Regions from separate parts of the Marinobacter suaedae genome, predicted to be linked through region 3. Evidence: predicted binding sites of a transcription regulator. Region 3 holds the regulator's gene; each other region holds the start of a gene.
The links. Region 3 encodes sigma-54, which starts transcription at its own class of promoters, with help from an activator protein. Its sites were predicted from a motif close to ANTGGCATNNANNTTGCTNT; they were not measured.
Positions count from the first base shown of each region.

Region 1 (4,212 bases), 1.5 Mb from region 3:
CTCGGATGGAAAGTCTGCTGGTCAGGCAAGGGGATTTGTCGATGGAAATGCGAAAAGGAGAAGGGGAGCGTCACTGGTTTCGCAGTGACCGGTATGCACTGGTGAATGGCAAGTGGTTCTTCCAGACCCGCGAGGGAACCGTGGAGGGGCCGTATGATTCTCATCAGGAGGCCCAGCAGGTCTTGCTGCTATACCTGCGCCATTCGGATGACATGCTGTATCAGGAGGCGCGTTTTTAGTGAGCGAAGCCGGGGATCTCTGAATCACTCAGTTCGACCAGACAAAAAAGGGGCGCCCGATGGGCGCCCCTTGTCGTATGCCGGTCGTCAATTACTGACGGCCGTTTACCCACTCCGGATAGGCTTCCATACCACACTCGGACAGATCCACACCTTCGTACTCTTCTTCTTCGCTGACACGGATGCCCATGATCGCCTTGATGACCAGCCATGCAACCAGGCTGGTGACGAAGACCCACAGGAAGATGGTCAGAGTACCCACCAGCTGGCCCATGAAGGTCGCGTCGGCGTCGGACAGCAGCACCGCGAAGATACCCCAGATACCCACTACACCGTGGACAGAGATGGCACCGACCGGGTCGTCGATACGGATCTTGTCCATGAACACGATGGAGAAGACCACGATCGCACCACCGATGGCACCGATGACGGTAGCGAGCAGCGGAGACGGATCAGCCGGCTCTGCAGTGATCGCAACCAGGCCAGCCAGGGCACCGTTCAGGGCCATGGTCAGGTCGGCTTTGCCGAACATGAGGCGGGCCACAACCAGTGCGGTGATCAGACCACCGGCAGCCGCAGCGTTGGTGTTAAGGAACACGTTAGCTACTTCGTTCGCAACACCAATGCCACCCAGCTTCAGAGTGGAGCCGCCGTTGAAGCCGAACCAGCCCATCCACAGGATGAAGGTACCGAGGGTAGCCAGCGGCAGGTTGGCGCCCGGGAACGCGTTGATCTGGCCGTTCGGACCATACTTGCCCTTACGAGGACCCAGAACCAGAACACCCGCCAGGGCAGCAGCGGCACCAGCCATGTGAACGATACCGGAGCCGGCGTAGTCGCTGTAGCTCAGCTCGTACATGCCGAATACCGCGTCACCGTTCCAGGTCCAGGCACCTTCCATCGGGTAGATGAAGCCGGTCATAACAACCGCGAACAGCAGGAATGCCCAGAGCTTCATACGCTCGGCAACCGCACCAGACACGATGGACATGGCCGTGGCTACGAACACAACCTGGAAGAAGAAGTCGGAAGCACCGCTGTACTCACCCATGTCGGCAAAGCCGGCTTCGGTGGAAGCAGCGATAACGCCGGCCACGGCCGCGTCATCCATTTCAGCAACGGTGGTGATGCCGTCGAGGAAGAGACCGCCGCCGTACATGATGTCGTAACCGCAGATCAGGTACATCGTACAGGCGATCGCGAACAGGGCGACGTTTTTGGTCAGGATTTCAGTGGTGTTTTTCGCACGGACAAGACCCGCTTCCAGCATTGCGAAGCCCGCGGCCATCCACATGACCAGCGCGCCGCAAATCAGGAAGTAGAACGTATCCATTGCGTACTGCAATTCAAAGATATGATTAAGGTTGCTTTCCATTTTAAGCCCTCCGCACAAGGCTTGATCAGGTTATAAAATTTTGCGTTGGCTACTTTTGTTCAGAGCTGGATCACACCGCTTCTTCGCCGGTTTCGCCAGTCCGGATCCGGATGGCCTGCTCCAGTTCAGTTACAAAGATTTTGCCGTCACCGATCTTGCCGGTGTTGGCTGCCTTAGTGATGGATTCGATGACCTGGTCCAGCAGGTTGTCGCCAATGGCAACTTCTACTTTGACCTTGGGAAGGAAATCGACCACGTATTCCGCGCCACGGTAGAGCTCTGTGTGTCCTTTCTGCCGACCGAAGCCTTTGACTTCAGTGACGGTTACACCTTGAACGCCAATCTCGGATAGTGCCTCACGGACATCATCCAGCTTGAAAGGCTTAATGATCGCTGTCACAAGTTTCATTGCTGTCTCCTTGGTAAAGCCGTCCCAGCAGTGGGGGCCAGACGGCCAACTGATGGGTTCGGGATGCTGCCACCTCGCACATCAACTGTGCGGATTGCGTACGAGGTGTGAAAGCATTGGGTGTGCCAACGCAAAAAAACCATTGTATATCAATGTGTTGATTATTGCTTGTCCCAGATTGGCGCAAAAGGGCGCACCAATAATGGGCATTGTGCACACAAATGGCTCGATTTGGCACCACCATTTTCCATGGGTGTCAAGATGGGTGTGAGCGTCGACTTTGGGGCGTTGATTTCAGTGCTGCTCGGGCGCCGTGTGATACACTCCGGGCTTTGGTATAACAGTGTCAGAACCCGCCCGGCGGGATCCGTCTGAGCCAGTAGTCAGTGTTCCATAAGAGAGGTAAGCGCTTGTGAAAGGTCCACAGGATATTTTTGCCCAGTTGCAGGGGCAGTTTGGCCAGTTTGTGCCGGATATGGCCCGTGCTGCCAGGGAAGATTTTGAGACTCATGCCCGGGCGACCGTCATGTCGGTGCTGTCCCGCCTGGAGCTGGTTACCCGTGAAGAGTTTGATGCCCAGCAGGCTGTGTTGCTGAAGACCCGTGAAAAAGTCGACGCACTGGAGCAGCGCGTGGCCGAGCTGGAGCAGCAGCTCAAGGCGAAGTAGTCGCCATTGCCTGACAGGACGTCGGGCCAGAGATGTTCATAATTCATGAAACCAGGGAAGGTTGTCATGCTTGCTATTGTTCATTCCAGGGCCAGTGTTGGCGTTATGGCCCCTGCCGTAACCGTCGAGGTCCATCTGTCGGGCGGATTGCCCGTGCTGTCCATCGTAGGAATGCCGGAAACTGCGGTGCGGGAAAGTCGGGAACGGGTGCGAAGCGCCCTGCTGAATTCCGGTTTCGAGTTTCCTGCCCGTCGTATCACCATTAATCTGGCGCCTGCGGATCTGCCCAAAGAGGGCGCACGCTTCGATTTGCCCATTGCCATCGGCATTCTGGCAGCCTCTGGTCAGTTGCCGCTGGAGCCCCTTTCACAGCTTGAGTTCATCGGGGAACTATCGCTCGATGGGGCGCTCCGTCCACTGAATGGGGTGCTGCCGGCCGCCATTGCCGTCACGAAGACGGGAAGACAGCTGTTGGTGCCCCAGCAGAACGCCTCTGAAGCGTCTCTGGTAAGTCAGGGTAATGTCTTTGCGACAAACCATCTGCTCGCGGTGTGTGCCCACCTCACCAGGCAGGAACAGCTGAGTCCCGTTGCGACAGTCCAGGCGGAGCCCAGCGTCTTTCACGGTGGAATCCCGGATCTGGCGGATGTGCGCGGCCAGCATGTACCTCGCCGTGCGCTGGAGGTTGCCGCCGCCGGCCAACACAATCTGCTGTTCTTTGGCCCCCCGGGCACGGGCAAGAGCATGCTCGCCAGTCGCCTGCCGGGTATTCTTCCGGCGCTGGATCCGGACAGCGCGTTGGACGTGGCGGCCATTCACTCGGTGTCCGGCCGCCCGGTCACGCCCGAAGTGTGGCGACAGCCGCCCTACCGCGCACCGCACCATACGGCCTCTGCCGTCGCCATGGTGGGTGGGGGCAGCCATCCTCGCCCCGGTGAAATCTCTCTGGCCCATGGTGGCGTACTGTTCCTCGACGAGTTACCGGAATTCGAGCGACGGGTGCTGGAGGTTCTGCGGGAACCCATGGAATCCGGCTTCATTGCCATCAGCCGGTCTGCGCGTCAGGTGGAGTTTCCGGCTCGCTTCCAGTTGGTGGCGGCGATGAATCCCTGCCCCTGTGGCTTTCTGGGCCATCCCACGCGGGAGTGTCAGTGCACGGCTCAGCAAGTGTTGCGATACAGCTCGAAAGTTTCAGGTCCTTTGCTGGACCGCTTTGACCTGCACGTGGAAATGCCTGTACAGGGTGCCGATGTGCTCATGCACAATCATGGAGCAGGGCAGATAGAAGAGGCTTCGGAGAGCAGTGCTGTAGTGCGCGAGCGGGTACTGTTGGCCAGAGAGCGGCAGGTTTATCGAGGCTGCGTCAACGGGAGGCTGGCCGGGCGTGAGTTGCAAGAGGCCTGTCGCCTGGATTCAGCCTGCCAGAAGATGCTCGCCGGCGCGTTGGATCGGCTCGGGTTGTCAGCCAGGGCGTTGCACCGGATCCAGCGGGTTGCCCGCACGCTGGCGGACCTTGATAGCG
Region 1 is NZ_JAUMIS010000001.1:1,835,384-1,839,595, forward strand. It holds gene QVZ43_RS08370 (DUF6316 family protein) at 6-239, shown strand; gene QVZ43_RS08375 (ammonium transporter) at 331-1,614, opposite strand; gene glnK (P-II family nitrogen regulator) at 1,685-2,023, opposite strand; gene QVZ43_RS08385 (accessory factor UbiK family protein) at 2,436-2,690, shown strand; gene QVZ43_RS08390 (YifB family Mg chelatase-like AAA ATPase) at 2,757-4,212, shown strand, end outside.
Region 1: the regulator sigma-54 is predicted to act here: its motif matches at 2,134-2,153, upstream of glnK (P-II family nitrogen regulator).

Region 2 (4,212 bases), on a different contig from region 3:
CTCGCCATCGATTTCACGAATGACCACTTCAGGACGGCCAACCGCCAGCTCGAAGTTTTCACGACGCATATTCTCGATCAGTACCGACAGGTGCAGCTCGCCCCGGCCGGAAACCTTGAACTTGTCCGCGGAGTCACCCTCTTCAACACGCAGAGCAACGTTGTGCAGCAGCTCTTTTTCCAGACGTTCTTTGATGTTCCGGCTGGTGACGTACTTGCCTTCTTTACCCGCGAACGGCGAATCGTTCACCTGAAAGGTCATGGACACGGTCGGCTCGTCCACAGTCAACGGCGGCAGCGCCTCAACATTAGACTGGTCGCACAGGGTATCGGAGATGTACAGCTCATCCATGCCGCTCACACAGACGATATCACCCGCCTGCGCTTCCTCGACTTCCACGCGCTGCAGACCAGAATGCCCCATGATCTTGAGGATACGACCATTACGCTTTTTACCGTCAGCACCAATCGCGGTTACCGGTGAATTGGTCTTAACCTTGCCGCGCATAATGCGGCCAATGCCGATAACACCCAGGAAGCTGTTGTAGTCCAGCTGGGAGATCTGCATCTGGAACGGGCCGTCCAGGTCAACCTTTGGAGCCGGCACATGGTCAACAATCGCCTGGAACACGGCATCCATGTTGTCGTCGAGGTTTTCGTGATCGTTACCCGCAATGCCGTTCAGGGCACTGGCGTAGACAATCGGGAAGTCCAGCTGTTCGTCTGTCGCGCCCAGGGCATCAAACAGATCGAAAACCTGGTCAATAACCCAGTCCGGACGAGCACCCGGACGGTCAATCTTGTTCACCACCACGATCGGGCGCAGGCCCGCCGCGAAGGCTTTCTGGGTCACGAAGCGGGTTTGCGGCATCGGGCCATCAATCGAATCGACAACCAGCAGCACACAATCCACCATGCTCATTACACGCTCAACCTCACCACCAAAGTCGGCGTGTCCCGGAGTGTCGACGATGTTGATATCGTAGTCGTTCCATTTCAGCGCCGTGTTCTTCGCGAGGATGGTGATACCGCGCTCTTTTTCCTGATCGTTCGAATCCATCACGCGCTCGCTATCGAGCTCTTTACGCTCCAGCGTTCCGGATTGACGCAGCAACTGGTCTACGAGTGTGGTTTTGCCATGGTCAACGTGGGCGATGATGGCGATATTACGAAGCTTCTCAATCACAACTATTATTCCTGCGACATGCTGTCTTTGACCTGAGCCGTCGTCCTGAGGCCAAACCTCACATGTCGTCTCAAATCCGTAAATGGTGGGCCCATTAAGAATGTGCCGGGCGGCACCACCCCGAAACCGGGGCACAAAATAAGGCGGCGCGAAGTATAGCGAAAAGTCCTACCCCTGAATATGGACATTAACGCCTATCGGAACTCGGGAACCCGCACCAACTCAGATCACCGGCGACCTTTTTTGCCCCATTTTAGTGCGCAGCACCTTGTTTCATGCACCAACAACACCCCTCTGACCAACAGCCATAGCCCTAAAACCCGCGTCACTGAGCCAATCAGGGCCACGCCCCAGAAATTGGCAAGACGCTTGCTTAAAAGATTTCAGCCCTAAATCACAGGCAAGCGGCATTTCCATTTGATAAGCTGCCTAAGCCTCTGAGGTGGATCGGATCACCAATCCGACAACCGGCGAAAAGACCACGAATGCGTCCCAGACGCTGAATAAACAACGGAGCATGCACAATGTCCAAAACGATTGATTTGATCAAAGAACACGAAGTTAAGTGGGTCGATCTGCGCTTCACCGACAGCCGCGGTAAAGAGCAGCACGTTACCCTGCCGGCCTCTGAAATTGACGAAGATTTCTTCACCGACGGCAAGATGTTCGACGGTTCCTCAATCGCTGGCTGGAAGGGCATCAACGAATCCGACATGATCCTGATGCCGGCCGACGACACGTCTGTGCTGGACCCGTTCACCGAAGAAACCACGGTCAACATCACCTGTGACATCGTCGAGCCGTCCACCATGCAAGGCTACGAGCGTGACCCACGCTCTGTTGCACGTCGCGCAGAAGAGTACCTGAAGTCCACCGGCGTCGCCGACGGCGCACTGTTTGGCCCTGAGCCCGAGTTCTTCGTATTCGATTCCGTGAAGTGGGACGTCGACATGAAGGGCGCTGGCTACAGCATCCACTCTGAAGAAGCTGCCTGGGTATCTGGTGAAGACTTCGACCGCAACAACATTGGTCACCGTCCGGGCGTCAAAGGCGGCTACTTCCCGGTTCCGCCGGTAGACAGCCTGCACGATCTGCGTGGTGCGATGTGTGCGGCCATGGAATCCATGGGCCTGGAAATCGAAGTACACCACCACGAAGTGGGCACCGCTGGCCAGTGTGAAATTGGCGTTGGCGCCAACACCCTGACCCGCAAAGCAGACGAAGTTCAGATCCTGAAGTACTGCGTACACAACGTTGCTCACGCTTACGGCAAGACCGCCACCTTCATGCCGAAGCCGGTGGTTGGCGACAACGGCTCTGGCATGCACGTTCACATGTCCCTGAACAAAGATGGCAAGAACATCTTCGCTGGCGACGGCTATGCCGGTCTGAGCGAAACCGCCCTGTACTACATCGGCGGTATCATCAAGCACGCCAAGACCATCAACGCCTTCACCAACGCCTCTACCAACAGCTACAAGCGCCTGGTTCCGGGCTTCGAAGCTCCGGTTATGCTGGCCTACTCTGCCCGTAACCGTTCCGCTTCCATCCGTATCCCGTTCGTGAACAGCCCGAAGGCACGTCGTATCGAAGTTCGCTTCCCGGATCCGTCTGCCAACCCGTACCTGGCGTTCGCTGCCATGCTGATGGCCGGCCTCGACGGCATCCAGAATAAGATCCACCCGGGCGATGCCATGGACAAGGATCTGTACGATCTGCCGAAGGAAGAAGCACTGAACATCCCGACCGTGGCCGAGACCTTCCAGGAAGCCCTGGATTGCCTCGAGAAGGATCACGAGTTCCTGACCAAGGGCGGCGTGTTCACTGAAGACATGATCGCTGGCTACGTCGACCTGAAGCGCGGCGAAGTTGAGCGCCTGAACATGACCACTCACCCGGTTGAGTTCGACATGTACTACTCTGTTTAATCTCCACAGATTCAACAGAACAAAAAGCCCCGCCCCGTGCGGGGCTTTTTTTCGCCCCCATCAGGCCTCACCCGGAAAATCCTCGCAAGTGCCTGCCGCCGTTAACGATATGTAACCAACAACCGCCACCGGAGCCGTTGAAAAGACCTCAGGCGCCATCGATAATCGGTTAAAAACCACGACAACAGGTGCAGTTATGAAACCGAGGACCGGATTGCTCACCGCAGCCCTTATCCTGGCTACCTCTTCCGTCAGCGCAGAGGTTTACCGAAACGTCGATGCCTATGGCAACGTCACTTACTCCGACGAGCCGACCGAAGGCGCAGAAGCCATCGATGTGAAACCGGTGACCACCGTGACTCTCCCGAAACCCCAGAATGTGCGGGAAACCGACAAGCTCCGGGAAGAAGTCAAACGTGAAGGCTCGGTTTATGAAAGTGTTTCGTTCATCTATCCGCAGAATAACCAGGCATTCCACAGCGGCGGTGGCGAAGTCCGTTTTGAAGTCAGCAGCTCCCCTTCGCTGCAATCGGGGCACAAATACGAAGTGACGCTGGATGGCCAGCCGATTGGCCAGAGCACCTCTGGCACTGTCGCAGTCAGTAACGTAAACCGGGGCACCCACGATGCCCGCGTCCACATCGTGGATGAGAACGGCGTTCAGGTGAAAACCGGCTCCGCCATCAGCTTTACCGTGCACCGCCCGTCAGTCGCGAACTAATACCGCGCACCATTTCAGTGCATTCGCACCAAGAACACGCCATACTCTGACCAGCATCAGGGCGTTACAGCCCCGCTGGTTAGAGTAAATACCCTCTCCTGCACCAGCTTACGGCATAATTCCGCCAGTTTTGGCTCGTTTATACGCGTATCGCCCTGTGTTTTTCCAACGGTGTCTAAACTGGTTCGCTTCTTGCAATCCTTTGGACATATTAAGACAAACCGGGTCGTTCAACGGGATTCGCGCATGGCACTGTCCAAGCCCATCACACCGAGCTACAAGAGCATTCTCGACAGCCTTTCCACGGCGGTCCTGGTGCTTGGGGACTATCTCAAGATTCGATACTTCAACCCGGCGGCGGAAAGCCTGTTCGAGACC
Region 2 is NZ_JAUMIS010000003.1:61,712-65,923, reverse strand. It holds gene typA (translational GTPase TypA) at 1-1,185, opposite strand, end outside; gene glnA (glutamate--ammonia ligase) at 1,710-3,113, shown strand; gene QVZ43_RS15875 (DUF4124 domain-containing protein) at 3,310-3,834, shown strand; gene glnL (nitrogen regulation protein NR(II)) at 4,081-4,212, shown strand, end outside.
Region 2: the regulator sigma-54 is predicted to act here: its motif matches at 1,542-1,561, upstream of glnA (glutamate--ammonia ligase).

Region 3 (4,212 bases):
TCCAGAAATCCGATCAGGTCATCCACCATTTTTCGGCTGGCTGGCTCCTGCTCCAGGAAATCGATAACGGGTTGGTCCAGACCGGTGTAGTTGCGCAGGCTGTGATCCCAGTAGGGGTTGGGCAGACAGCGCACATCGAAGACATAATCCGAATCCAGCGGAACGCCATGCTTGAAACCAAAGGACTGGATGAGCAGCGCCAGTTCCTGGTCTTTACGTCCGACCACGCGTTGCTTGACCATGTCGCGCAGTTCGTAAATCGACGTGCCGGTGGTGTCAATATAGAGATCGGCCAGTTTGGATAGGGGTTCCAGCAGGTTTTTTTCGTTGTGAATGGCTTCCCGGAGGGACGTTTTATCATCGCTCAGTGGATGTTTGCGTCTGGTAGCGTGAAAGCGCTGGAGTAACGACTGTTCGTCCGCATCGAGGAAAATGATCTCAACCTGGAGGGCTGTCGATTTCAGCTGGCGGTATATATCCTCGAAGTTGCTCAGTTCCCCGGACAGGTTCCTGGCATCAATGCTCACGGCCATTTTGCTGAGCCTGCCCGGTGTCGCATGCTCGGTGGCTTCCTGAGTCAGCGGGAACAGCAGACCGATTGGCAAGTTGTCGATGCAGTAGTAGCCGAGATCTTCCAGTACATGGAGCGCTGTACTTTTACCGGAACCAGACCTGCCACTGACGATAATCAGTTTCATGGTTTCTCAGCCTCCCCTGTCGATGAATGATTACGGGTTTCCGGCGGTCATGTGCTGGTAGAGGGTGCCGGACGCTTCGCACTGGCGAAGCCGGTCGCAAAATGCACGATCGTTGAACTTCTCCGCCAGCTGGCTCAGCAGTTCGAGGTGCTCGCTGGTTGCTTCCTTTGGCACGATCAGGGCAAAAACCAGATCGACAGGCTGGTTGTCGATGGCGTCGAAATCAATGCTTTGTTCCAGTGTTACCAGAACACCGATGACATGATCGAGGCCTTCCAGTCGGCAGTGGGGAATGGCGATGCCCTGGCCAATGCCGGTGCTGCCAAGGCGCTCCCGTGCCACCAGGTTGTTGAAAATCTGCGTTGCGTTGAGCGTGGCGTCGTGCTGGTGAATTTGCTCGGCAATAGACTCCAGTACCCGTTTCTTGCTCGATGCAGGAATCCTGCACAGGGAAAGTTCGGGCAAAAGGATGTTATCGATTGTCAGGGATGTGTCGCTCATGGATCGACTGCATGTCGGTTAAAAAAAGCTGCGGCAGGATACCCTGGCCGCAGCGCGATTCGCTGTTGTTCACGGATCCGGTCGCTACCGGGAGCCGTTACCGTGCTTACGGTCTACGTTCTTTTCCTTGTGCTTGAGGATCTGGCGGTCAAGCTTATCGATCAGGGCATCGATTGCCGCGTACATGTCCTCGTTTTCAGCCTTTGCGTGAATTTCACCGCCAACCACATGCATGGTTGCTTCCGCCAGCTGGCGCACCTTTTCCACCTCCAGAGTGACCTGGCAATTGTTGATGTGGTCAAAGTGCCGTTCCAGTTTTTCGAATTTCTCTGAAACGTAATCCTTCAGTGCGGGAGTCAGTTCTACATGATGGCCTGAAATGTTGAGTTGCATAGGCGTCTCCTGTTGTCATCATGCCGGCCCAAACTGGGGCCGGGCTGAGCGCTGGTGCGGTGTTCTGCACCAGCAGAAATGTTCAGGGGCTGCCCTTGCAGACCGAATGCCCCTAAACCAGTCGTTTTCGCTCGTTGGACGGCGGAATATGCATGGCCTCCCGGTACTTGGCTACCGTGCGTCGCGCCACCCTGATGCCCTGTTCTCCTAGCATGGCCGCAATTTTACTATCGCTCAACGGCTTTTTCGGTGTTTCTGCAGCAATCAGTTTCTTGATCATTGCACGGATGGCGGTCGAAGAACACTCCCCACCCTCATCGGTACTGACATGGCTGGAGAAGAAGTACTTGAGTTCGAAAATGCCCCGTGGGGTGTGCATATATTTTTGCGTCGTCACCCTGGAAATCGTCGATTCATGCATTTCGACGGCCTGCGCAATGTCTGACAGGATCAGAGGTTTCATGGCCTCTTCGCCCTGATCGAGAAAGCCTTGTTGGTGCTCCACAATGCGCGTGGCGACCTTCAGCAAGGTTTCGTTCCGGCTTTGCAGGCTTTTGATGAACCATTTGGCCTCTTGCAGCTGATCCCGGAGGTAGGTGTTGTCAGCACTGCTGTCCGCTCGCTTTATAAGGGAAGCATAGCTTGCATTGACGCGGATGCGCGGTGCGATTTCAGGGTTAAGCTCCACGCGCCAGCGACCGCTGTGTTTCCTGACAATTACGTCTGGAATCACATAATCCGGTTCCGCCCGGTCAATGGAATCGCCGGGGCGTGGATTCAGATTGGTAATGAGCGCCAATACTTCCCGAAGTTGGTCCTCTTTCAGCCGGCTCCTGCGCAGCAGTTGTGCGTAATCCCGATTGCCAAGCAGGTTGATGTAGTGAGTAATCACCAGACGGGCCTGGGCGAGCCAGGGGGTTTCGGGCGGAAGCTGGTTCAGCTGGATCAGCAGGCATTCCTGAAGGTCGCGGGCAAATACGCCGGGCGGATCGAAATGCTGCAGGCGATGCAGAACCGCTTCCACTTCGTCCAGTTCCAGTGGGTCCTCGTCTTCCTCTTCCAGCAGGCCGGCGTGAATTTCTTCCAGTGGGCTGGTGACGTAGCCGCGGTCATCCACGGCATCCAACAGTGCGTGGGCTACAGCGCTGTCCCTTTCACTCAGTGGGGTGAGGTTGAGCTGCCACTCAAGGTGATCCTGCAGGGTTTCTGTGGGCGAGTTTCGTGTCTCGAAGTCGTGATCGTTTTCGTCGTCGTTTCGGGCAGCGGGTGCTGGGGCAGACTGGTAGATATCGTCCCAGGCTGTGTCGACGGGCAGGTCATCCGGAATGTTGTCGGGAGCCTCGTTTTCGGTCGACCAGTCGGGGCCGGGATCGGGTTCGTCCCAGTCTTGCTCAGCCTCGGACGAGGCGTCTGCCGTAACGTCAGCTTCGGTATCGTTTTGGGAATTGTCAGCGTCGTTGCTGGCGGTGTCCGGATGCTGTTCGTCATCTTCCGACGTCTCCAGCATGGGGTTGGATTCCAGAGCCTGCTGGATCTCTTGCTGGAGATCGAGGGTAGATAGCTGTAGTAGCCGGATCGCCTGTTGAAGCTGGGGCGTCATGGTCAGGCTTTGACCCAGCTTTAACTGTAAAGAGGCTTTCATCACCATGGTTCAGGATCCGTTACTCATCAGCTCACGCGATTACGGAATGTGTCGTAAAAATCTATACACGACCAGCGTTTGCAGAGTACGCGGTCTAGCAAGTTCTTTGCCGAGTTTACTTGGTAGCGAGTACCAAAACAATTGGATGCCATGAGTCACAGGCGGAATTCATCGCCCAGATAGACTTCCTTCACCTGCTGGTTGGCGAGAATGCTCTCGGCGTTTCCAGAGGCAATGATATGGCCGCCCGATACGATGTAGGCGGTTTCACAGATGTCCAGTGTTTCCCGGACGTTATGGTCGGTGATCAGCACGCCAATGCCTTTGTCCCTGAGGTGGCGGATGATGTGCTTTATGTCACTCACGGAGATGGGGTCGACCCCGGCAAAGGGCTCATCAAGCAGAATAAAGGCGGGCTCCATGGCCAGCGCCCGGGCGATCTCCACGCGTCGGCGTTCGCCCCCGGAAAGGGCCATGCCAACGCTGTCCCGAATGTGGGTGATGTGGAACTCTTCCAGCAGTTCTTCCAGTTTGTGTTCACGCTCGCTGCGGCTCAACCGTTTGCGGGTTTCCAGGATGGCCATGATGTTGTCCCGGACCGACAGCTTGCGAAACACGGATGCCTCCTGCGGCAGGTATCCAATACCTTTTCGCGCGCGTCCGTGCATGGGCAACGGTGTGATGTTTTGGCCATCAATGGCGATTCGGCCCCGGTCGGCGGGCACGAGGCCCACGATCATGTAAAAACAGGTCGTTTTGCCCGCGCCGTTCGGCCCCAGGAGGCCGACGATCTCGCCGCTGCGAATTTCCAGCGAGACGTCAATCACCACTTTTTTCTGTTTGTAGCTTTTCGCCAGATTACTGGCTCTCAGAACTGCCATCGGATCCCTGTCTGTTGCTGGTGCTACGTGGCTGAATAATCATTTCGACGCGCCCGCCGCCTGTCGTGGTCTCGGCGCCACCCTCGGCGGTGACGAC
Region 3 is NZ_JAUMIS010000001.1:344,768-348,979, reverse strand. It holds gene rapZ (RNase adapter RapZ) at 1-698, opposite strand, end outside; gene ptsN (PTS IIA-like nitrogen regulatory protein PtsN) at 729-1,199, opposite strand; gene hpf (ribosome hibernation promoting factor) at 1,284-1,592, opposite strand; gene QVZ43_RS01495 (RNA polymerase factor sigma-54) at 1,705-3,234, opposite strand; gene lptB (LPS export ABC transporter ATP-binding protein) at 3,390-4,115, opposite strand; gene lptA (lipopolysaccharide transport periplasmic protein LptA) at 4,093-4,212, opposite strand, start outside.